DNA from 4 places in the Modestobacter sp. SSW1-42 genome. Region 1 is predicted to be linked to each of the others. Evidence: riboswitches for the same ligand, from Rfam matches in the RefSeq annotation. Region 1 holds a riboswitch; each other region holds the start of a gene.

The links. Region 1 has a riboswitch for cyclic di-AMP ahead of ACGBYP_RS18525 (C40 family peptidase). Riboswitches for the same ligand answer to the same signal wherever they lie in the genome.
Region 2: another riboswitch for cyclic di-AMP. It lies ahead of ACGBYP_RS09380 (C40 family peptidase); the one in region 1 lies ahead of ACGBYP_RS18525 (C40 family peptidase).
Region 3: another riboswitch for cyclic di-AMP. It lies ahead of ACGBYP_RS21135 (M23 family metallopeptidase); the one in region 1 lies ahead of ACGBYP_RS18525 (C40 family peptidase).
Region 4: another riboswitch for cyclic di-AMP. It lies ahead of ACGBYP_RS13475 (transglycosylase SLT domain-containing protein); the one in region 1 lies ahead of ACGBYP_RS18525 (C40 family peptidase).

What each region holds. Positions count from the first base shown of each region.
Region 1 covers NZ_JBISCA010000005.1:253,270-258,990, reverse strand. The annotation lists gene ACGBYP_RS18540 (DUF3320 domain-containing protein) at 1-263, opposite strand, end outside; gene ACGBYP_RS18535 (MGH1-like glycoside hydrolase domain-containing protein) at 536-3,265, shown strand; gene ACGBYP_RS18530 (hypothetical protein) at 3,369-3,569, opposite strand; gene ACGBYP_RS18525 (C40 family peptidase) at 3,674-4,177, opposite strand; cyclic di-AMP (ydaO/yuaA leader) riboswitch at 4,202-4,356, opposite strand; gene ACGBYP_RS18520 (TerD family protein) at 4,787-5,362, shown strand; gene ACGBYP_RS18515 (TerD family protein) at 5,428-5,721, shown strand, end outside.
Region 2 covers NZ_JBISCA010000002.1:836,361-842,081, reverse strand. The annotation lists gene ACGBYP_RS09410 (HelD family protein) at 1-204, shown strand, start outside; gene ACGBYP_RS09405 (YrdB family protein) at 222-587, shown strand; gene ACGBYP_RS09400 (PPK2 family polyphosphate kinase) at 597-1,451, shown strand; gene ACGBYP_RS09395 (YhjD/YihY/BrkB family envelope integrity protein) at 1,441-2,277, opposite strand; gene ACGBYP_RS09390 (GNAT family N-acetyltransferase) at 2,325-2,783, opposite strand; gene ACGBYP_RS09385 (hypothetical protein) at 2,792-3,331, opposite strand; cyclic di-AMP (ydaO/yuaA leader) riboswitch at 3,484-3,654, shown strand; gene ACGBYP_RS09380 (C40 family peptidase) at 3,671-4,900, shown strand; gene ACGBYP_RS09375 (DUF3817 domain-containing protein) at 5,036-5,383, shown strand; gene ACGBYP_RS09370 (serine hydrolase domain-containing protein) at 5,393-5,721, shown strand, end outside.
Region 3 covers NZ_JBISCA010000007.1:64,649-70,369, forward strand. The annotation lists gene ACGBYP_RS21115 (helix-turn-helix domain containing protein) at 1-220, shown strand, start outside; gene fliL (flagellar basal body-associated protein FliL) at 558-1,040, shown strand; gene ACGBYP_RS21125 (winged helix-turn-helix domain-containing protein) at 1,323-1,937, shown strand; gene ACGBYP_RS21130 (hypothetical protein) at 1,934-2,392, shown strand; cyclic di-AMP (ydaO/yuaA leader) riboswitch at 2,540-2,694, shown strand; gene ACGBYP_RS21135 (M23 family metallopeptidase) at 2,805-4,052, shown strand; gene ACGBYP_RS21140 (peptidoglycan DD-metalloendopeptidase family protein) at 4,276-5,643, opposite strand.
Region 4 covers NZ_JBISCA010000003.1:654,510-660,230, forward strand. The annotation lists gene ACGBYP_RS13455 (LLM class flavin-dependent oxidoreductase) at 1-964, shown strand, start outside; gene ACGBYP_RS13460 (FMN reductase) at 964-1,584, shown strand; gene ACGBYP_RS13465 (VOC family protein) at 1,571-2,056, opposite strand; gene ACGBYP_RS13470 (YceI family protein) at 2,133-2,732, opposite strand; gene ACGBYP_RS13475 (transglycosylase SLT domain-containing protein) at 2,822-3,808, opposite strand; cyclic di-AMP (ydaO/yuaA leader) riboswitch at 3,825-3,976, opposite strand; gene ACGBYP_RS13480 (class I SAM-dependent methyltransferase) at 4,130-4,777, opposite strand; gene ACGBYP_RS13485 (universal stress protein) at 4,783-5,340, opposite strand; gene ACGBYP_RS13490 (cupin domain-containing protein) at 5,557-5,721, shown strand, end outside.

The sequences.
Region 1 (5,721 bases):
ACCACCTCGACGCTGCCGATCCCGGGGGTGGTGCGCGCGGCGAGGACGTCGGCGTCCAGCAGCAGCGGGACGTCGGTCAGCGCGACCACCCGGCCCGGCTCCAGGTCGCAGCGCAGCTCGACCGGGGCGCCCAGCGGGCCGTCGTCGGTGGTGACCGCGACGGTGACGCGGACGTCGCGCAGCGGGCGGTCCCCGCCGGTGAGCGTCAGCCGGGTGACCACCGGGGCGCCGAGCCGGGCCAGTGCCTCACCGACCACGGGCACGGCGGCGACCGTGACGGACGTGCGGCCGGCTGCCGTCCCTTGCGGGACCGGCGGGGGGCCGGGGTGCGCGCCCATGGTCCCTGTCTACCCGCACCCCGCCGCGCGGGCGCGGACCCGGCAGCGTGCCTGTGACCGGTGGGGCGGGTGGTCCGAGCTGCCCGCCCCGCCCGCCGTCCGCTCCTCGTCCGGCGTCGACCGCCCCGGCGGTGACTCTCGTCTCGGCCCGCCCGTCCACCCGGAGGCGGGCGCCTGCGCATGGCAGTCTGGAGGTCGTGTCTGCCGCCACCTCCGGGTACGACGAGTCCACGAGCCCTCCCGGTCCGCAGGACGCCGACACCCCCCGCTCCGCCGAGCACGCCCGCCTCGCCGAGTCCTCCGACATGTCCGCGCCCTGGCGCATGTGGGGTCCCTACCTGGCCGGACGCCAGTGGGGGACCGTCCGCGAGGACTACTCCGAGGACGGCGACGCCTGGGCGTCCTTCCCGTTCGACCACGCCGTCGCCCGCGCCTACCGCTGGGGCGAGGACGGCCTGGGCGGCATCTGCGACCGCTACGGCTTCCTCAACTTCTCCGTGGCCATGTGGAACGGCAAGGACCCCGTCCTCAAGGAGCGGCTCTTCGGGCTGACGAACGCCGAGGGCAACCACGGCGAGGACGCCAAGGAGCACTGGTGGGCCGTCGACGGCACGCCGACGCACTCCTGGATGCAGTGGCTCTACCGCTACCCGCAGGCCGAGTACCCCTACGAGCAGCTGCGCGCGGAGAACGCCCGGCGCACCCGGCTGGAGCGCGAGTACGAGCTGTCCGACACCGGCGTGCTCGACGAGGACCGGTTCTTCGACGTCCAGGTCACCTACGCCAAGAACGCCCCGGACGACGTCTGCATCGTCGTCAGCGCCACCAACCACGGGCCGGACGCCGCCCCGCTGCACCTGCTGCCGCAGGTCTGGTTCCGCAACACCTGGTCCTGGGGCCACGACAAGCGCCAGGGCACGCTCACCCAGCTGCTCGCCCCCACGCTCACGGTCAACGGCGTGGAGGCGGTCGAGGCCGAGCACGGCTACCTCGGCCGCTACGTGCTGGCCGCGGAGGGCACCCCCGAGGTGCTGTTCTGCGACAACGAGACCAACGCCGTCGAGCTGTTCGGCGCCAAGCGCAACGCCACGAAGTACCCCAAGGACGGCATCAACCGCCGCGTCGTCCACGGTGACAAGTCGGCCGTGAACCCCGCCGACACCGGGACCAAGGCCGCGTTCTGGTACTCGTGGGACGCCGTCGCGCCGGGGGAGACCGTCACGGTCAAGCTGCGGCTGCGCACCGCCGAGCCCGACACGGAGATGTTCGGCCCGGCGTTCAACCGCGTGCTGCGCAGCCGCCGCACCGAGGCCGACGACTTCTACGGCAACGTCATCCACCCGGGGCTGTCCGACGACGACCGGCACGTCGCCCGCCGCGCCTACGCCGGGCTGCTGTGGACCAAGCAGCTGTACCGCTTCGACGTCGCGCAGTGGCTCGACGGCGACCCCGACGTCCCCGCGCCCGAGTCGCGGCGCGGCCGCGGGGGACGCAACACCAGCTGGCGGCACCTGGCGTTGGCCGACGTCATCTCCATGCCCGACGAGTGGGAGTACCCGTGGTTCGCCGCGTGGGACACCGCCTTCCACACCCTGCCGCTGGCGCACGTCGACCCCGACTTCGCCAAGGAACAGCTCGTGCTCATGTGCCGCGAGTGGGCGATGCACCCCAACGGCCAGCTGCCGGCGTACGAGTGGGCCTTCGGTGACGTCAACCCGCCGGTGCACGCCTGGGCGGCCTGGCACGTCTACCGGATCGACGGCTACCGCGACCGGGCGTTCCTCATCCGGGTGTTCACCAAGCTGCTGCTGAACTTCTCCTGGTGGGTCAACCGCAAGGACGCCGACGGCTCGAACGTCTTCGAGGGCGGCTTCCTCGGGATGGACAACATCGCGCTGTTCGACCGCTCCGCCCCGCTGCCCCCGGGCTACCGGCTGGAGCAGTCGGACGCGACGAGCTGGATGGCGTTCTACTGCCAGCAGATGCTCAAGATCGCCCTCGAGCTGTCCCGGTCCAACCAGGCCTGGGACGGCGTCGCGACCAAGTTCTTCGAGCACTTCCTCGCCATCGCCGAGGCGATGAACGCCTTCGGGTCGCAGGAGGTGAAGCTGTGGCACTCCGACGACGGCTTCTTCTACGACGTGCTCGTCGCCCCCGACGGGACGGCGGAGCCGCTGCGGGTGCGGTCGATGGTCGGGCTGCTGCCGATCCTGGGCGCCACCGACATCCCGGCGTGGGTGAGCACCCAGGTGCCCGACGTCGCCGAGCGCGTGCGGTGGCTGCAGAAGCGCCGTCCGCAGCTGATGGGCCCGCTGCGCAGCCGGTCGGCGGTCGAGGGCCGCAAGATCCTGCTGTCGCTGGTCGACAAGGACCGGCTGGCCCGCATCCTGCAGCGGATGTTCGACACCGACGAGTTCCTCTCCCCGTACGGCATCCGCTCGCTGTCGAAGTCCACCGGCCAGGTGATCGCCAAGGTCGGCGGCCGGGACGCGTCCATCGAGTACGAGCCGGGGGAGTCGCGCACCGGGCTGTTCGGCGGCAACTCCAACTGGCGCGGGCCGGTGTGGTTCCCGGTCAACGTGCTGCTCGCGGACAAGCTGCGCACGCTGGGCCGGCACTACGGCGACACGTTCACCATCGAGATCCCGACCGGGTCGGGCAACCGCTGCACGCTGGTCGACGCCGCCGACCTGATCGACTCCAGCCTCACCCGGCTGTTCCGCCCGGTCGACGGCAGGCGCCCGGCCGACGGCGACCGGATCGAGGCCAGCGACTCACCGCTGTGGCGGGAGCATCCGACCTTCAGCGAGTTCTTCGACGGCGACACCGGCGAGGGCCTGGGCGCCACCCACCAGACCGGCTGGACGGCGCTGGTCGCGCACCTGCTCAACCCGCGGCTCCCACCCGACCCCCGCTGGGCCGGCTGACCGCCGCTCGATGGAGTCCCAGGGGTGCGTTACCGGCGCGCTGGGACTCCATCGGTGGACAGCGCGTCGTCGTACCGCCCGCCGGGCGGCCCGGTCGGGTCGGTCACCGCGGCGGCAGCTCGGCGGCGGCGCCGGAGTCCCAGCTCAGGACGTCGGCCAGCGCGACGTCCGCCTCGACCGCGGCGACCACCGTGGCCGCCACCTGCCGCGGCTCGACGTCCGGTGCGGCCGGGCTGGGGTCCGGCAGCCGGCGCGGCGAGGCGACCGCCGACCGGGTGCGGGCGAGCTCGGCCTCCGACTTCACCCTCGACGCCGACGACCGCATCGCCGTCCCGACCATCGCCCCGTGAACGGCTGACGGAGTCCCAGCGCTGCGGATCCCGAGCGCTGGGACTCCATCAGTGGGCGTCAGGCGATGCGGCGGGCGGAGTTGTAGCCCCACATGCGGTCGACGTCGGCGATGCGCACGACGTCACCGCGGGTCGGGGCGTGCACCATCTTCCCGTCGCCGAGGTAGATGCCCACGTGGCCGACCGGGTTGTAGAAGAACACCAGGTCACCGGGGCGCAGGTCGGCCCGGGAGACGGGCGTGCCCGCGGTGGCCTGCGCGCGGGACGTGCGCGGCACCGAGACGCCGGCCGAGGCCGCGGCGTACTGGACCAGCCCGGAGCAGTCGAAGCCCCGGGTGGTGGACCCGCCCCAGACGTAGGGCGTGCCCTGCAGCGAGAGGGCGGTGTCGACGATCCGCTGGGCCGCGCCGTTCGGGGCGACGACCTGGCTGGGGGCCGACACCACGGGGGCGCCGGGAGGAGCGGCCGCCTGGGCGGCCATCGGGCTGAGCATGATGCCCGCGCCGGTGAGCAGGGCGAGAGCCGCCCCGCGGGTGGAACGACGGGACGTGGTGGTGCGCATGGTCGTCACGGACGACGTTTCTCCTGGTTCTCCGCAACCGCCTACCGAGTTAGCTGACGGGTTCGGGCGGGGAACTCGCCCGGCGCTGCGGCACGGGTGTGCCGGTCGCGCTTCACCCCAGGACTGCGATGGGTCCCCGGCCCGGGCATGGTGCCGCCGTGGCTCGGCGGCCGCCCGGTTCGGCGGTGCCCGCCGGCTCGTCGCCGGGTCGGCGACTGGTGGAACGCGGCGGGTGACGGGAACGTATGGCGGTCTCCCGGTGATCGCACAGCGGCCCGGCGGGGTCCCCGGACGCCGACGGCCGGACACGGCGCGCCATGGTCGCGCGACTCGCCGTGACTGACCTGCGCGGCTCCAGGCCGGTCCGCCGAGGAGCCGGCGGAAACGGCCAGGACAAGTTGGCCGACACATCTTCTGGTCATCGCGTGCCGGAAACGTACAGTCACCGACCGTTCACCCAGTTGTGGACGATCGAGGGGGTGGGTCGGGACCGTCCACCGGACGGGCGGACTCCCAGCAACCCCACAGCGATGCTGCCTAGTATCCGAGCCGAGAGAGCCGGGTCGGCAGGTGTCGGAGCGGCCCGCGAACCGATCAGAGGAGATCCAGGTGGCAGTCAGCCTCAGCAAGGGCGGGAACGTCTCACTCACCAAGGAGGCTCCCGGGCTCAAGACGGTGATCGTCGGCCTGGGCTGGGACGCCCGCACCACCGACGGCAAGCCCTTCGACCTCGACGCCTCCGCGATCGGCCTCGGCGCCGACGGCAAGGCCCCGGCCGACGAGTACTTCGTGTTCTTCAACAACCTGCGCAGCCCCGACGGCGCCATCGAGCACACCGGCGACAACCTCACCGGTGAGGGCGGTGGCGACGACGAGCAGATCAAGGTCGACCTCGCCGGCGCCCCGGCCACCCTCGACCGCGTCGTCTTCCCCGTCTCGGTCTACGAGGCCGACGAGCGCGGGCAGAGCTTCGGGCAGGTGCGCAACGCCTTCATCCGCGTCATCAACGCCGCCGACAACCGCGAGATCGCCCGCTACGACCTCTCCGAGGACGCCTCCACCGAGACCGCCATGGTCTTCGGCGAGCTGTACCGCAACGGCAGCGACTGGAAGTTCCGCGCCGTGGGCCAGGGCTACTCGGCCGGCCTCGGCGGCATCGCCCGCGACTTCGGCATCAACGTCTGACCTCCCCGGCCGGCGGCGGGCCCCGCCGCCGGCCACCGCGGACCCACGGAGCAGAGGAGTCGGACATGGGCGTCAGCCTCGCCAAGGGCGGCAACGTCTCGTTGACCAAGGAGGCCCCCGGCCTCACCGCGGCCGTGGTGGGCCTGGGCTGGGACGCCCGGACGACGTCGGGCTCGGCGTTCGACCTCGACGCGTCCGCGCTGCTGGTCAACAGCGTGGGGCGGGTGCTCTCCGACGAGCACTTCGTCTTCTTCAACAACCTGGTCTCACCCGACGGCTCGGTCGAGCACACCGGGGACAACACCACCGGCCTGGGCGACGGCGACGACGAGGCCATCCGGGTCGGCCTGGCCGCCGTG
Region 2 (5,721 bases), on a different contig from region 1:
GGCACCGAGCCGGCCCGGGTGGCGGTCGTGCCGGCGACGCTGGTCAAGGGGCTGGAGTTCGACCACGTCGTGGTGGTCGAGCCCGCCGCGATCGTGTCCGCCGAACCGCGCGGGCTGCACCGGCTCTACGTCGTCCTCACCCGGGCGGTGAGCAGCCTCGTCGTCCTGCACGCCGAGCCGCTGCCCACCGAGCTGGCCGGCTGAGCCGGGCGGCGGCCACCGTGCGGACCGGGCTGGCGTGGGCCGACGCCGCGCTGGCGTTCGTCCTGGAGCTGGTCGCCCTCGCGGTGCTCGCGCGGGCCGGGCACCGGCTGGGCGGTGGAGGTCTCCCCGGTGTCGCGCCGGCGGTCGCGCTGCCCGTGGTGGCGGCGGTGCTGTGGGCCCGGTTCGCCGCACCCCGGGCCGGCCGGACGTCGACGGGCCGCCGGCTGGCCGTGCAGCTGCTCGTGCTCGGCGGCGCCGCGGTGCTGCTCGGCCTGCAGGGCGCTCCGGGCTGGGCAGGCCTGCTCGGCGGCGTGGTGGTGCTCAACCTGGTCGCCGCCGCCCTGCTCCCGTCCGTGCACGCTCCGCCGGAGCGGCGTCCCTAGGCTCCGTGCATGGCCCCCTCCCTGCGCGAGACGCTGCGTGCCCCCGCTGCCCCGGTCCGGCTGCGCGGGGTCGACCCGCGCTCGACCCCGCTGGTCCCCGGGGACAAGGAGCACACCCGCGAGGTGGCCGCGGCCGAGGGCCGCCGGCTGGCCGAGCTGCAGGAGCGGCTCTACGCCGAGGGGGTCACCGGCGGGCGGCGGCGGGTGCTGCTCGTGCTCCAGGGCATGGACACCAGCGGCAAGGGCGGTGTCGTCCGGCACGTCGTCGGCGCCGTGCAGCCGCAGGGCGTGTCGGTCACCGGCTTCGGCCGGCCGACTCCCGAGGAGCTGCGGCACGGGTTCCTGTGGCGGGTGCGGCGCGCCGTCCCCGGGCCCGGCAAGCTCGGCGTGTTCGACCGCTCGCACTACGAGGACGTGCTGGCCGGCCGGGTGCGGGAGCTGGCGCCGATGCCGGTCATCGAGCGCCGGTACCGCGAGATCGTGCGGTTCGAGCAGCAGCTGGCCGACGACGGCGTGACCCTGGTGAAGGTGCTGCTGCACATCTCGGCGTGGGAGCAGAAGCAGCGGCTGCTCGCCCGGCTCGACGACTCGGCCAAGCGCTGGAAGTTCGACCCCTCCGACCTCGACGACCGCGCCCTGTGGCCGGACTACCAGCGCGCGTACGAGACGGCGCTGGAGCGCACCGGCACCGACACCGCGCCCTGGTACGTCGTCCCGGCCGACCGCAAGTGGTACCGCAACTGGGCGGTGGGCCGGCTGCTGCTGGAGACGCTCACCGAGCTCGACCCGCGGCTGCCCGAGCCCACCTACGACGTCGCCGAGCAGCGCGACCGGCTGATCGAGGAGCACCCGGTCAGCGACTGAGCGCGGGCGCCCCCCGGCGCAGCCGCTCGTCGACCGCCTCGGTGAACAGCCACCCGGCGATCAGCACGAACTGCAGCATGAACAGCCAGAAGCCGACGGCGACCACCCCGCCGACGACGGTGAGCCCGCCGAAGGGGGCGCCGAGGTCCAGCGGCAGGGCCAGGAACAGCACGAACCCCTGCAGGAACCCTGAGAGCGAGCCCGCGGTGAACAGCGCGCCGACCACCACCGCCCGCCACCGCAGCCGGCCGGCCGCGACGACCCGGAACACCCAGATCAGCGGCAGGGTGAGGGCGAACAGCACGGAGTAGTAGCCGGCCGCGAAGCCACCCAGCCCGGCCGCGAAGCCGGGGGTCTCGGCCAACCGGGCCAGCAGCCGCCCCACCAGCAGCAACGGGTAGAGCAGCAGCGGCGCCAGCACCAGCAGCGGCAGCGACGCCAGCCGGCCGCGCCAGGCGGTGAACCGGTCGTGCGCCGGGCTGAAGCGGAGCAGCGCCCGGCGCACCCCCTCGCCGTAGAGCGAGATCGGCAGCAGGGTCAGCAGCGCCCCGACCACGCTGAGCCCGGTGCCCGCCTCGGCCAGCCGGGCGACCGCGGCGGGGGCGCCCAGCTCGGCCGGCAGCACCGACGCCAGCCGCCCGGTGAGGGTGCGCACCTGGTCGGCACCGGCCACCCAGCTGGTCAGGCCCAGGGACAGCACCAGCGCCGGGACGACGGCGATCCCGGCGTAGAAGGTGAGCCCGGCGGCGATCAGCGCGGTGTCGCGGCCGCGCAGCCGGTCGCGCATGGTGGCCAGCAGGCCGCGTGCCTCTCTCGCCACCTGCACGCGCCCATGTGACCAGGTCCGGCCCGGTCGCGCCCGGGCGGGGTCGGTCAGGTCAGCGACCGGGCGAAGAAGAGCGATCCCGCGGCGTCCTCGCCGAGGTAGTGGCCGAAGGCGCCGACCGGGGTGTAGCCGGCCGCCGTGTACAGCCCGATGGCCTCCGGCTGCCGGGGCCCGGTCTCCAGGCGCAGCGTGGTCCAGCCGCGGGCCAGCGCCTCGGCCTCCAGCCCGGCCAGGACCAGCCGGGACACCCCGCGCCCCCGGGCCGCCGGGACGACGTACATCCGCTTGACCTCGGCGGCGCCGGGCTCCAGCGCCCGCAGCGCCCCGCAGCCCAGCGGCGTCCCGTCGTCGTCGCGGGCGACGAGGACGACGGCGACGTCGTCGGCCGAGGGCGGGACGCCGGGCTCGCCCTTGCCGTCGTAGCGGGCCCGCCGCTCGTCCTGCTGGGCGGTGGTCAGCTGCTGCACGACCGGGTCGTCCCAGGCGGCGGGGGAGAGGCTCGGCACGTCCCCGATCATGGCGGTCCGGGCTGCACCTGCTGCAGCAGCCCCCAGACGAACTGCGCCCGCGCTCCGGGCAGGTGCACCTCCCAGCGGGTGGGCACGCGGGGGTCGACGACCTGCGCGCCGGGCAGTCCGGCCACGTCACCGACCACGTGCGCCCACACCCGCAGGTCCCCGGGCGCCGCGGGCGGCACCGGGGAGCCGGGTGCGCGCACCAGTTGCCCGTCCAGGACCGGGCCGCCGCGGACGGTGACCACCTCCCAGCGCAGGTGCGGCCACAGCGGCAGCGGCCACCGGCGGACGTCGAGGACCGCGTCGCCGGAGCGGCGCTCCTCACACTCCTCGGGCGGACCGAGGACGGCGGCGTACCGCGACACGCCGTGCGGCCCGTTCGCCGAGTGCTGCAGCGACTGCCAGCGGCGGTGCGCCTCGCGGGCCTCGGCACGGTCCGCGGACAGCCGCGGCAGGGCGTCGATGACCAGGTCAGGCCGCAGATCTGCCATCCGGCGGAGCAGCACGAGACAGAACTCCCGCCGTCCCAGGCCGCGCATCCGGCGAGCCTGTCACGCTTGGTGAGCGTGTCCTGGCACACGCCAGGAGTTTCTGCACAAATTGCGCCCGACCGTTTGTCATCTCCCGGTCACACGCTTACGGTGGGCGACGGTCCGGACGGGCACCTCAGCCCCCTCCCGGGGAGCGACCGCCTGGACCGCCGCCGAACCACAGCGGCCCGTGCAGCACGGCGGGCCAGTGGACCGGGGACCCACCGCAGCACTGGGGTGAAGCTCCTCGCGACCCGTACGGGCCGCGTGGTGCCGGGCGTCTTCCCGCCCGAACCCGTCAGCTAACTCGGTAGGCGGCGAGTGGAAGAAAGGAAACACCCGCCTCACATGGCGAGTTCGCTCAACTCTGCGCGCCGTCGGTCCACGACCGCCGTCCTGATCTCGCTGGCCGCCGCCGGCGTCGTCTCCCTCACCTCCCTTCCCGCGTCGGCCGCTCCCGAAACGCCGGCGAACTCGCAGGAGGCCGCGGCCCTCATCGCCGCCCGTGGCAACGACCTCGAGGTCGTCACCGAGCAGTTCCACGCCGCCACCGACGCACTGACGGCGCAGCAGCAGGCCGCCGCACAGGCAGCCGCCGCCGTCGTCGACGCCGACGCAGCCGTGGGCACCGCGCGCGAGAAGGTCACCGAGGTGGCCCGCAGCGCCTACACCGGTGACCGGCTGGACACCCTGCAGGCCATGCTGACCAGCACCTCCGCCGACGAGATGATCGACCGCGTCGGCACGCTGGACACCATCGCCGACCACAACAACGAGGTCCTGGGGGCAGCCGAGCAGGCGACCCAGACGGCCGCCCAGGCCAAGGCCACCGCCGACCAGGCCGCCGCCGCCGCCCAGGCGCAGGTCGAGCAGGTCGCCCGCCAGCAGGCCGACCTCGAGGCGCAGATCGCCGCCTACCAGGCCGACTTCGAGCGGCTGACCGCCGAGGAGCAGGAGCGGGCCCGCCGGCTCGCCGAGGAGCAGGCCGCAGCAGCCGCCGCGGCCGCCCGCGCGCAGCAGGCCGCCGCCGAGGCCGCTGCCGCCGAGCAGGCCGCCGCAGCCAGCTCCAGCGCCTCGAGCGCACCGGCCGAGCGCCGGACCCCGGCTGCCTCCCGTGCCACCCGGTCCGCCACCGAGCCGGCCCCGGCCCCGGTGCCGGCCGCTGCCTCCGCCCCTGCCGCGGCGCCCGCCCCGGTCGCGGCTGCGGCGCCCGCCGGCGGCGGCAGTGGTTCCGGCCAGGCTGCCGTCGCCACCGCGATGGCCCAGCGCGGCAAGCCCTACGTGTGGGGCGGGAACGGTCCCGGCTCCTTCGACTGCTCCGGCCTGGTGAAGTACGCCTACGCCGCCGCCGGGGTCAGCCTCCCGCGCAGCAGCAGCCAGCAGGCGACGGTCGGCCGCGCGGTCTCCCGCGGCGACCTGCAGCCCGGCGACCTGATCGCCTTCGGCAGCCCCGTCTACCACATCGGCATCTACATCGGGAACGGGCAGATGGTGCACGCCCCGACGAGCGGTGACGTGGTGAAGGTCGCCCCCATCGACGCGGTGGGCGCCATCACCGCCATGCGCCGCGTCGGCTGACGCAGATCGCACGACCCCGGTGCCCCGGCCGCCACACGGCGTCCGGGGCACCGGTGCGTCCGGGGTGGGCCGGTCCGGGCACACAGGGAGCCCGGGCAGGATGAGCGCCACCGACCGCACGACCCGAGGAGCTCCGTGCCCGCCGTACTGACCGATCCGCGCACCGTCGCCCGCGCCTTCCGCGTCGTCGCGGTCGCCGAGGCCGTGACCTGGGTGCTCCTGCTGGCCGGGATGTTCGTCAAGTGGGTGCTCCGGACCTCCGAGGTGGGCGTCCAGCTGGCCGGCCCGGTGCACGGCGCGGTCTTCGTGGTCTACGTCGCGGTCACCCTGCTGGCCTGGCGGGTGCTGCGCTGGTCGCCGGGCACGGCGTTCCTGGCGCTGCTGGCCTCGATCCCGCCGCTGTGCACGGTCTGGTTCGAGCGGTGGGCGCAGCGCACCGGCCGGCTGCCCGTGGGGGAGACCGCACCCACCCCGGCTGGCTAGCCTCCGGGCATGGTCGAACCGGTGCTCCCGTCCACCGCCCGTGCCCTGCTGGCCCGCACCGCCCGGGTGCAGCGCGAGGGCCGGGCGCCCAGCCTGGTGGCCGGCGTCGTCCGGGACGGCGGGCTGGCCTGGTCGACCGGGCGCGGCGACGTCGCCGAGCCGCACGACGACGTGCAGTACCGGCTCGGCTCGATCAGCAAGACGGTCACCGCGCTGGTGGTCATGCGGCTGCGTGACGAGGGGCGGCTGGGCCTCGACGACCGGCTCGAGCAGCACCTCCCCGGCACCCCGCTCGGCGAGCGCACCGTGGGCCAGCTGCTGTCGCACCTGACCGGGGC
Region 3 (5,721 bases), on a different contig from region 1:
GCTGCGGCCCTTGCCGGAGTTCGCCGGTACCCGGGACGCCGCCCACCCGCTGCTACAGGTTCGGCTGGAGACCTTCATCGTCGCCTCCTACCGGGATGGACGCTCGCTGCGCGAGATCGCCGAGCTGGTCGACCGGTCCCAGACCGCGGTCCGCAAGGCCCTGGACAAACATCAGGTGCCCCGCCGGCCAGCAGGCGCACGCCCGGTGGCAGACCAGTAGAGGTGTCCCCGCCGGTCCTGCAGCTGAGAACCCCGGGCCGCCCGATTCAAGAACTCCGGTCAACAGCCGATCCAAAAAGAACAGCGGGGCCACTCGGGGGGCGTCGCTTCAATCGGTGCGGTGGGCAACAACAGCTCGGTTATCGCAGCGGCGTTCTGGCGGTCTCAGGCGACCGATGCCCGCAAAGGCTCCCGACTGAAGGCGGGTGGAGACACCGGCGCAGCCCCGCGGAAGGCCAGACCACCGACCTCAACACCCCGGCGGCGCCGGAGACCGCCACAGACAGCACCACCGAGGACGCCGGACCCGGCGCCTCCGACTCCAGGGGAGGCCACGGATGAGCAAGGACAAGACCACGAAGGACGACAAGCCGGCGGACGAGGACGGCGCCAAGGGCGGCAAGAAGAAGCTGCTCATCATCGGGCTGGTCGCCGTCCTGGCGATCGGTGCCGCGGTGTACTTCTTTGTCTTCAGCGGGAGCGGTGAGGCCGAGGCCGAGCCCGCGCCGGAGGCCGGCACCGTGGTGCTCGCCGTCGAGCCGGTGGCGATCAACCTGGCCGGCGGCAGCTACCTGAAGCTGGGCTTCACGCTGCAGATGTCGGCGGCCTATGACCTGAACGCCGGTGGCGGGCACGGCGGTGGCGGCAAGCCGGACGGCTCGAAGGCGTTGGACATCGCGATCTCGCAGTTCTCCGGCGTGACCCTGACCGACGTGCAGGCCAACCGCGAGGCGATGAAGGCCCACTTCGAGGAGGCCGTCATCGAGGCCTACCACGGGGATGTCTACGAGCTCTGGTACACGGAGTACGTCACTCAGTGAAAGGACCCCTAGCCGTCCCGCCCAAGCTGATGCGCCGCACCTGAAGCATCGCGCCTGGCAGTCCACCCCGCGCCTCTCACGAGGGGCTGTCCCGTACCAGCCGGTGCCGGCTCCCCGGCGCCGGCTGGTCGGCGGTGGGGTCTTCATCTACTGCCTCGACCTGGAGGAGCGAAAGGATGCATCCGTCGGGGGTGGCTGGTTACCGAGGGCTCGCGTCAGCCCTAGCCACTTCCGATTCATGGAAGTATCTTCTCACTTATGAGAAGTAAGTCTCCGTCGCTGATGCCGATCTTCCGGTCGCAGCAACAGGCGGAGCTGCTGACTCAGCTGCATCTGCACCCAGACGCCCAGTACGCCCTCAGCGAGCTGGCGCAGGCGGCACGAGTTCCGCTGAGTACCGCGCACCGGGAGATGGCTCGCCTGGTCGACACTGGCCTGGTCGTCAGCCGCAGTGTCGGCCGCACCCGTCTCTACCAGGCCGACGCCGGTCATCCCGCCGCCCGTGCACTGACCGAGCTGCTGACTCTCACCTTCGGCCCGGCCCAGGTGATCGGCGAGGAGTTCGTCGAGCTGCCTGAGGTGGACTCGGTGCTGCTGTTCGGGTCCTGGGCAGCTCGGTACGCCGGGCAGGACGGCCCACCGCCGGCTGATATCGACGTTCTGATCATCGGCACCCCGCACCGCGCGGCGGTCTACGCCGCCGCCGACCGGGCCGCCGCGCGTCTGCGGCTCCCGGTGAACCCGGCGCTGCGGACACCGGACCAGTGGCGGGCCGCTGAAGACGCACTCGTCGACCAGGTGCACCGCTCCAGCTACTTGACGGTCATCCAGCGCGCCGCCAACCCATCCTCGGAGGCGGCGGCACCGCCGCTGACGGGGATCGGTGAACGGCGATGACCAGCTGGGCCAAGGGCGCAGCGGAGGTCGAGCAGCTCATCGCCGACCGGGAGCTGCAGCGGGCGCCCGGCGCGCAGCTGGCCGCGCAGGCGACCTTGGATCGAGCGCGCCAGCTGCTTACGTCGGCCGGCACGTTGCTGGAGACCGATCCGGGTACCGCCTTCATAATCGCCTACGACGCCGCCCGTCAGGCCGGGGCTGCTGTGCTCGCCCAGCAGGGTCTGCGGGCCACTCACGAAGGTGGCCACATCGTGGTCGAACGCGCACTGCGCGCGCAGTTCGAACCGGGATTCACCGACTTCGGCTACCTGCGCCGTCGCCGCCACGAGTTGGAGTACCCCGGACCCACGGGGCCGGAGATCACCAGTGTCGATGAAGCCCGCCAGGCGCTGACCGATGCCACCGCCATGGTCGAGGCCATTGCCCAGCTGCTGCCTGCACTCGACATCTTCTGAGCTGGCGCGCCTGAGCATGGGGGCGGGTCTGTCGTGCGGAGGCAGGCCGAAGTAGTTGGCCGGCGTTACCGACCTGTGACAACTATCTAGCTTCGTAGTATCGTCTTGCCCGGTCCGAGTGAGCCACGACCTCGCCCCGAGGTCCTCACCCGGACCCCGTCGAACTGCCACCGCTCGCGGTGGCGGACCGGGGACCCATCGTTCCCCTGGGGTGAATCTCGACCGGCCACCGTGCCGCCGCGAGTAGGGCTGTCTCCGGCCCGAACCCGTCAGCTAACTCGGTAGACGGTGAGGGAGAACGGAGCCCGTCGCGTTGGCGACATCGCACGACGTCTTGCACGACCCTGCCCGTCATCGGCCCCACCCGGGCCGGCCCCGCTGGCGCACCCCAGCGCTCGCATCAGCCCTGTCCGTGAGCGCGGCGTTATTGCTGGCTCTCACCGGCCCCGCGGCCCAGGCGGCACCCGGAGCGCCGGCCGCAGCGAGCCAGCCCGAGCTCGCCGCGGCCGAGGCCGCGCTGCGCGACGTCGAGGAGTCCGTGGCGGCAGCCGAGGAGAACCTGCAGCAGCTCACCGTGGAAGCCGAAGCTGTCGCCGACCAGAGCCTGGTCGCCCAGGCCGAGCTGGTCACCGCCCGGCAGCAAGCCGACGCCCGCGTCGCGGAGCTGACCGCTGCCGCCGCGGCCGTCGACCGGGCCCGAGCCGACGTCGCGGCCCTGGGCCGGCGGAGCTACATGGGCGCGGATGCCTATGGCGCTGCCTCGGCGTTCCTCGGCGCGGCCAGCCCCGATGAGGTGCTCGATCGGGCCGCCACCCTAGACCACCTCGGGGAGGCCCGGGCCGAGCAGCTCCAGCAGCTCGAGGTCGTCCAGGTCCAGCAGCAGGCAGCGACCGAGGCGGCCAAGGCCGCGGTGGACGCCCGCGATGCGGCCGCCCAGGCCGCCGCGGAGGCCGAGCGGGTCGCCAACGACAAGCTCGCGGCCGCGCAGCAGACCTACGACGCCGCCGTGGGGGAGAGGGCCGCGCTGGAGCAGCAGCTGCAGCAGGCCCGGGAGCGGCTGGCCACCCTCGCCCGTGAAGCGGCAGCCGCAGCAGCTGCCGAGCAGGACCGCAGCGCCGCAGTCGCGGCCGCAGCAGCTGCCGAGCGGGCCGGTAGCGCCTCGATCCCCGCCGCACCTGGGACGGCCAGCGGGGCCACCGCACCGGCCGAACGGGGCAACCAGGCGGCCTCCCGTGGAAGCGAGCGGAGCGCCGCCGGCACCGGCATCCCGACCACCGGCCGGGTCACCTCCTGCTACGGCACCCGCTCGGGGACCATGCACAACGGCATGGACATCGCCGCCCCGATCGGCACCCCCATCTACGCCCCCGCCGATGGCGTGGTGCTCCAGGCCGGTCCCGCGTCGGGCTTCGGGTTGGCCGTCTACCTGCAGCACGCCGATGGCTCGATCACCCTCTACGGCCACATCGACAGCTACTCCGTCGCCGCCGGCCAGCGGGTGACCGCGGGGCAGCAGATCGCCGCCGTCGGCAACAAGGGCCAGTCCACCGGCGCCCACCTGCACTTTGAGGTGCACCAGGGCGGGCTGTACGTCAACCGCACCAACCCCGTTCCGTGGCTCACCGCCCGCGGCCTGTCGATGGGCGGTGGCTGCGGCTGACCACCCAGCGGGGCCATGGACAGCTGAACCGGTGGCCCCGCCGGGTGATCGGTACTGACGTATCGCCGTGCCCACCCCCCGCCGGCGCGCCGTGAGCGTTTGCAGCGCAGGTGGCCCGTGGCCGAGGAGATAACCCCAGGCCACGGGCCGCCAGCGGCAGGGGGCCCCGGCAGCTGATCAGCAGGCCGGCCGCCAGCTGCCTGACCGGACCGGGTGCTCCAGCTCAGCACCGGCCGCCCATCGAGACCCCGCGGGCGGCCAGCCAGGAGATGGGGTCCACCGCACCGGTGTGCAGACCAGCGGTGTTGACCTGGAAGTGCAGATGCGGACCGGTGGACTGCCCCTTGTTGCCCACCTCGGCGATCACCGTGCCGGCCGACACCCGCTGCCCGGCAGTCACGAAGTAGTCGTTGATGTGCCCATAGACCGACACTGACCCGTCATCGTGCTGCAGGTAGACCGCCAGCCCGTACCCGCTGGCCTCCCCGGCGCGGACCACCCGGCCGGCGGCGGCGGCATAGATCGGGGTGCCGATCGGGGCGGCGATGTCCACGCCGTTGTGCATGACCCCCCAGCGCATCTCGAAGCACGTCGTGAACCGGCCACCGGTCGGGGCCACGCCGCCGCCGGTCACCGGCCGCGGTGCGGGAGCATCGGCGATGTCCGGGGCCGGAGCTGGCTTGGGCCCGGCGGCCGGCTCCGCTGGCTTGGCAGCCGGGGTGCCCGCCTTGACCTGGGGCGTGGTCTGCGCCGCTTGCTTGGACGGCGAGGTGGCCTGTGCTGCCGCCCTGGCCGTGGCGGCGGCCTGCGCCGCCGCCTTGGCGGCCGCGGCGGCCTGAGCCTCAGCCTCGGCCTTCTCCCGCGCCTGCTGCTGCTGCCACGCCTGGTAGGCGTTGCGCTGCCCCTGCAAAGACAGGAGACGGACCTGAGCTTCCTGCAGCTGCGTCTCGATGGTGGCGCGCTGAGCGGCGAGGGCGTCGGCGGCGGCCTGGAAGACCGCGACCTGCTCATCGGCCGCCGCCTTGGCAGCCGAAGCCTGCTCGGCGGCCTGGGCTCGATCGGCGACCGCCGCCCGTGCCCGGGTGTCGGCGTCGACGTGGGCGGTCTCGGCGATCCGCAGGCTCTCCAGCGTGGCGGTGCGCTGATCGGCCAGCAGACGCAGCGTGGCGGCTCCCTCCAGCAGCTGGTCCGGCCCGGTGGCGCTGAGCAGCGCGGCGATGCCGCTGAGGTCCCCGCTGGACATGTACCGCTCCCGCCCCACGGTGGCCACGTCGGCCCGGGCCAGGGTCACCGCCTGCTGCGCGGCCCGCAGCTCGGCCGCGGTCACCACCGCCTGCTCTTCAGCGGCCTCCAGCTCTCCCTGGGCGATGCGGTCGGCCTCGCTGACCGCCTCGGCCTGGACCATCACCCGCTCGAGGTCGCTCTCCGCGCCGGACAGCAGCCCGGCCAGGCGGCCCACCTCGGCGGCGGCCTGCTCCTGACTGGACTGAGCTGCGCTCAGGTCCGCGTCGCTGGGGTTGCTCGGTGCGGCCTGAGCCGAGGCGGCCAGGGGACCGAAGGAGACCGCGGCCACGGCCAGAACGAGCCCCACCGTCCACAGCCTGACCGGCCGCTGCAGGGCGCGGCCGCGACCGGGGCGCACTCCTGCCGGTGAGACGACGCTCCGCTC
Region 4 (5,721 bases), on a different contig from region 1:
CACCACCGCGCTGGGCTACATCGCCGCGCGCACCTCGACCCTGCAGCTGTCGACGGCCACGACGCTGATCACCACCAACGACCCGGTGAAGATCGCCGAGGACTACGCGATGCTGCAGCACGTCTCCGACGGCCGCGTCGACCTGACCCTGGGCCGGGGCAACACCGGCCCGGTCTACCCCTGGTTCGGCAAGGACATCCGCGACGGCATCCCGCTGGCGGTGGAGAACTACCAGCTGCTGCGCCGGCTGTGGCGCGAGGACGTCGTCGACTGGTCGGGGCAGTTCCGCACCCCGCTGCAGGGCTTCACCTCCACCCCGCGCCCGCTGGACGGCGTCCCGCCGTTCGTCTGGCACGGCTCGATCCGCAGCCCGCAGATCGCCGAGCAGGCCGCCTTCTACGGCGACGGCTTCTTCCACAACCACATCTTCTGGCCCAAGGAGCACACCCAGCGGATGGTCGAGTACTACCGCCGCCGGTACGCCCACTACGGCCACGGCGACCCCGACCAGGCGATCGTCGGCCTGGGCGGGCAGGTGTTCATCCGGAAGAACAGCCAGGACGCCGTCCGGGAGTTCCGCCCCTACTTCGACAACGCCCCGGTCTACGGCCACGGCCCGTCGCTGGAGGACTTCAGCTTCCAGACGCCGCTGACCGTCGGCTCGCCCGAGCAGGTGATCGAGCGGACGCTCGGCTTCCGCGACTACGTCGGTGACTACCAGCGCCAGCTGTTCCTCATCGACCACGCCGGCCTGCCGCTGAAGACCGTGCTCGAGCAGCTGGACATCCTCGGCGAGGAGGTCGTGCCGGTGCTGCGGCGGGAGTTCGCCGCCCTCAAGCCCACCCACGTGCCCGACGCCCCGACCCACGCCTCGCTGGTGGCCGCCGCCGGCGGCGCGCACGACACCACCGTGCACGCCCTGGACGACGTCACCGGCCGGACCGTGGAAGGGGCGCAGGCCTGATGGGCACCCGCACCCTGGCCGTGCTGAGCGCCGGCCTGAGCGTCCCGTCGTCCACCCGGCTGCTGGCCGACCGGCTGACGACGGCGACCGTGGCGGCGCTGCGGGCGCGCGGCGAGGGCGCGACGGTCGAGGTCGTGGAGCTGCGTGCACACGCCCACGACCTCGCCGACGCCCTCGTCACCGGCTTCCCCAACGCCGAGCTCCGGACGGCGGTCGACACGGTGGTGGGCGCCGACGGGCTCATCGCGGTCACCCCGGTCTTCTCCGCCAGCTACAGCGGCCTGTTCAAGACGTTCTTCGACGTCCTGGACAACGAGGCGCTGACCGGCAAGCCGGTGCTGATGGGGGCGACCGCCGGCAGCCCGCGGCACTCGCTGGTGCTCGAGCACGCCGTCCGCCCGCTGTTCTCTTACCTGCGGGCGGTCACCGTGCCGACCGCGGTGTTCGCCGCCGCTGACGACTGGGCCGGCGGCGGGGTCGACCAGACGCTGGCGGCCCGCATCGAGCGGGCCGCCGGCGAGCTGGCCGGGCTGGTCGCCGGGCAGCCGGTGACCAGCCGACCGGCCGACCCGTTCGCCGACCCGACGACGTCGTTCGAGGACCTGCTCAGGGGGCAGTGACCCCCACGGGGGCGGTGGCCGGACCGTCGGCCGCCGCCTCCAGCTCGGCGACGACGATGCGGCGCATGCCCAGCATCGCCTGCATCGCCCGGTGGGCCCGCTCGGGGTCGCGGTCGCCCAGCAGCTCGGGCAGCCGCACCGGCACGACCTGCCACCAGAACCCGTAACGGTCCCGGAGCCAGCCGCACATGCTCTCCTCGCCGCCCTCGGACAGCGCGTCCCAGTAGTGGTCGACCTCCTCCTGGTCGGCGCAGGAGATCGAGAGGCTGACCGCCCACGAGGCGACCTGCCCCGGACCGCCGTTGAGCCCCTGGTAGGGCTGACCGTCGAGCGTCCACTCCACGACGAGCGCCGAGCCGTCGGGGTTGCGGCGCACCGAGCTGACGGCCGAGTTCGGGAAGACCGACGTGTAGAACGCGGCGGCCTGCTCGGCCTGGCCGTCGAACCACAGGCAGGGTGTCTGGACGGGCATGGGAGGTCCTCTCCTCGTGGGTGTGCAGAGGAGACCACCCGCGGACGCCGAACTCATCGGCGTCCGCGCCCGGCGCTCAGCCGACCTTGATCGCCGAGACGTCGAACTCGATCTGCACGCGGTCGCTGACCAGCACGCCGCCGGTCTCGAGGACCGCGTTCCAGGTCAACTGCCAGTCGCTGCGCTTGATCGCCAGCGCACCCTCGAAGCCCACCCGGGTGTTGCCGAACGGGTCCTGCGCCGAGCCGGTGAGGGTGAAGTCGACGGACACCGACCGGGTGACGTCCTTGATGGTCAGGTCGCCGGTCACGCGGTAGACCTCGTCGTCGACCTGCTCGACGTCGGTGGAGGCGAAGCGCATCTCGGGGTAGCGCTCGACGTCGAGGAAGTCCGGCGAGCGCAGGTGCGCGTCCCGGTCGGGCGTGCCGGTGTCGATGCTGGCGGTGGCGATGCGCAGGTCGACGCTGCTGGCCATCGGGTGCGCCGTGTCGAGGTGGGCGGTGCCGGAGAACTCGGTGAACGCACCGCGGACGGTGGTCACCATCGCGTGCCGGGCCCGGACGCCGATCCGGGTGTGCGCGACGTCGACCGTGTAGTCGCCGGTGACGTCGGCGAGGGCACTGGTGGCGGCGTCGAAGTCCGTCACCGATCCCTCGGGTGCACGGTGCTTGCCCACGTTGCGCGCTCCTGGAGTCGGTGGGTGGAACGCGTCGATCGTGCACGACGGGTCCGACACCGGGAAGAGGGGGCCCGCTCCCGGTCCGGTCAGTACCAGCCGGTGGACTTCGAGTGGGACCAGGCGCCGCACGGCGAGCCGTAGCGCGAGTCGATGTAGATCAGCCCGGCGTCGATCTGGCGGTACCCGTCGGAGGTCTTGGCGATCCCGGTGCCCTTCCAGGTCGAGTCGAGGAACTGCGGGATCCCGTAGGCGGTGCTGCTCGGGTTCTGGGCGTTCGGGTTCCAGCCGCTCTCCTTGCCCCAGAGGTTCTCGAGGCAGGAGAACTCGCTGCTGCTGCCGCCGAGCTGGGCCCGGGCGTAGTCCTGGAAGGAGCCGGCCCGGCCCGAGGAGCTGCCGGCCGGGGCCTCGGCGGCAGCGGGCTCCGGGGCGGGCGCGGCAGTCGGCGCGCTCTTCTTCGTCGTCGCCGTCTTCGCGGCCGCCGCGGCCTGGGCGGCGGCGGCCTCCTCGGCGGCCTCCGCCTCCGCCGCGGCCTCCGCCTCCGCGGCGGCCTGGGCCTCGGCGGCCAGACGCGCCTCCTCGGCGATCCGGGCCTCCTCCGCGGCCTTGGCCTCGGCGGCGAGCCGGGCCTCCTCGGCGGCCTTGGCGTCGAGCACGGCCTGGTCGGCGGCGGCCTGCGCCTGGGCGGCGGCGGCCTGCTCGGCCTCGCGCTGGCTGCGGTTGCCGGCCAGCTCCCCGAGGCGCTCGCCGATCCGGCCCTGGGACAGCGTCACGTCGGCCTGGGAGGAGCTGAGGCCGAGCTGCGCGGCGACGCTCACCGGCTGGGCGGCAGCGTCCGCGAGGGCGTCCTCCTGGCCGACGGTCAGCACGTTGACCATGATCGCGCCGGCTGCGGCGACGGCGAGGTACAGCGCGGGACGGCGGAGCCCACCGGGGGGCAGCCGACGGCCGGTGCGCGGCGTGGCCACAGGGCTCGCCAGGACGGCGGTGGCCGGGGCGTCGGCGGCCGCGACGTCGAGGACGTCGGTGGCCGGGGACTGCTGGTGCGAGGCGCGCGCGATGGAGCGACGGGACATCGAGGGGGTGGACTCCGTGGTCTTCCGCGGCCGCCTACCGGGTTAGCTGACGGATTCGGGCGGGAAGGCGCCCTACGCGCACCGGGCGGGAGGCCCGGAGCGAGATTCACCCCAGTGCTGCGGTGGGTCCCCGGATCGCTGCTGGCAGCGACTCGGCGGCATCCGGTGCGGGCTCCCCGGGTGGGGACCTGACGTCCGACCGGACTCGGCCACGGTAGAGCCCGTGACGTGGTCGTGACAATCCCCGGATCGCGATTTGTGAGGATCTGCCACGTTTGACCAGGTGGGGAACGGGTCAGTCGGCGGTCTGTGACGGACGGCTCAGGGCAGCCGCCACACCGTCGTCCGGCGGACCTCACCACCGTCGGCGTCCGGGACGTCGTAGGCGGCCTGCTCCAGCAGCCCCTCCTTCGGCACGTAGGCACGGCCCGGGTCGCCGATGAACACGGCGGCGCCGCGCAGCCAGGCGGTGCCCAGGAAGGGCAGCACCCGGGCGGTCATGTCCCGGTCGTAGCAGACGTCACCGGCCAGGACGACGTCGACGTCCGGCGGGTCCTCGCCCAGCACGTCGCCGACGACCTCGACCCCGGTGACCCCGTTGAGCTCGGAGTTCAGCGCGATCGCCGCGTGCGAGTACGGGTCGATGTCACTGGCCACGACGCTGCCCGCCCCGGCCAGCAGCGCCGCCACGGCGACCAGCCCGCTGCCGGCGCCCAGGTCGAGCACCCGGCGGCCGGCCACCAGCTCCGGGTGGTCGAGCACGTGCCGGGCCAGCGCCTGCCCGCCGGGCCAGGCGGCGGCCCAGAACGGCGGGTCCTGACCGGCGCCCCCGCCCTCGGTCTCCATCGCCTCCCACAGCGCGACGACGTCGTCGGCGACGTGCAGCTGCACCTCGGGCACCAGGGTGGGCCGGGCGGGCGTCGTGTGCGCCCGCAGGAAGGACGGCGGGACCGCCCGCTGCTCCGGCACCGGGTTCAGCCCTCGCCGCCGTCGCGGACGACGGTGACCGCGCACGGGGCGTGCCGGGTGACCTGGTCGCTGACCGAGCCCAGCAGCAGCCCGGCGAAGCCCCCGCGCCCGCGCGCGCCGACGACCAGCAGGTCCGCGCCCCGGGCGGCCTCGATCAGGGCCTGCGCCGGGGCGGCGTGCACCACGTGGCAGGTGACGCCGGCGGCCCGCTCGGCGCCGAGCACGGCGACGACGTCGGCCTCCAGGTCGGCCTGGACGGCGGCCTCGTAGTCGGCCAGCGGCGGGACGTAGCCGGGCTCCCAGCTGGCCGGCTGTGGCGCGGTGACGATCCGCCAGGCCCGCACGACGTGCAGCGGCCAGGACGCGCGCTCGGCGAGAGCGGCGGCCCAGACCAGCGCGTCGCGCGCGTGGTCGGAGTCGTCGTGCCCGACCACGACCCCGCCGGTGACGGCCGCCTCGGTGGCCACGGTGTCGGTCTCGGTGCCGGTCAGCTCGGCGGCCGCCTCGTCCCGCTCGGCCTCGAGTGCTGCGTCCGCCCGGGTGTTGCCTGCCTGGTCGCTCACGACGTCCTCCTGTGCCGGTCCACCTGCCCGGCCGCGGCCGGGCGCCAGGACGCCCTGGCCTGCACAGCCTGTCCTACCGCACCGGCGGCCGTGCTCCCAGGTGCCGGTGGACGGTTCGAAGATCACCTCGGATCGCGCACGGGGCCGCGGTGCTCTTGACTGGACGACGACCGGCGGCAGCCCCTGCCGCCCGCACCGAGGAGGAGGACGAGGTCCGTGGAGCACTTCACCATCGCCACCGTCGCCGAGCAGAGCGCCGACTTCCGCCGGGTCCTCTGGACCGGCGAGCACACCCAGCTCGTGATCATGACCATCCCCGTCGGTGGTGAGATCGGCGAGGAGGTCCACGAGGTGGACCAGATCCTCACGTTCGTCAGCGGC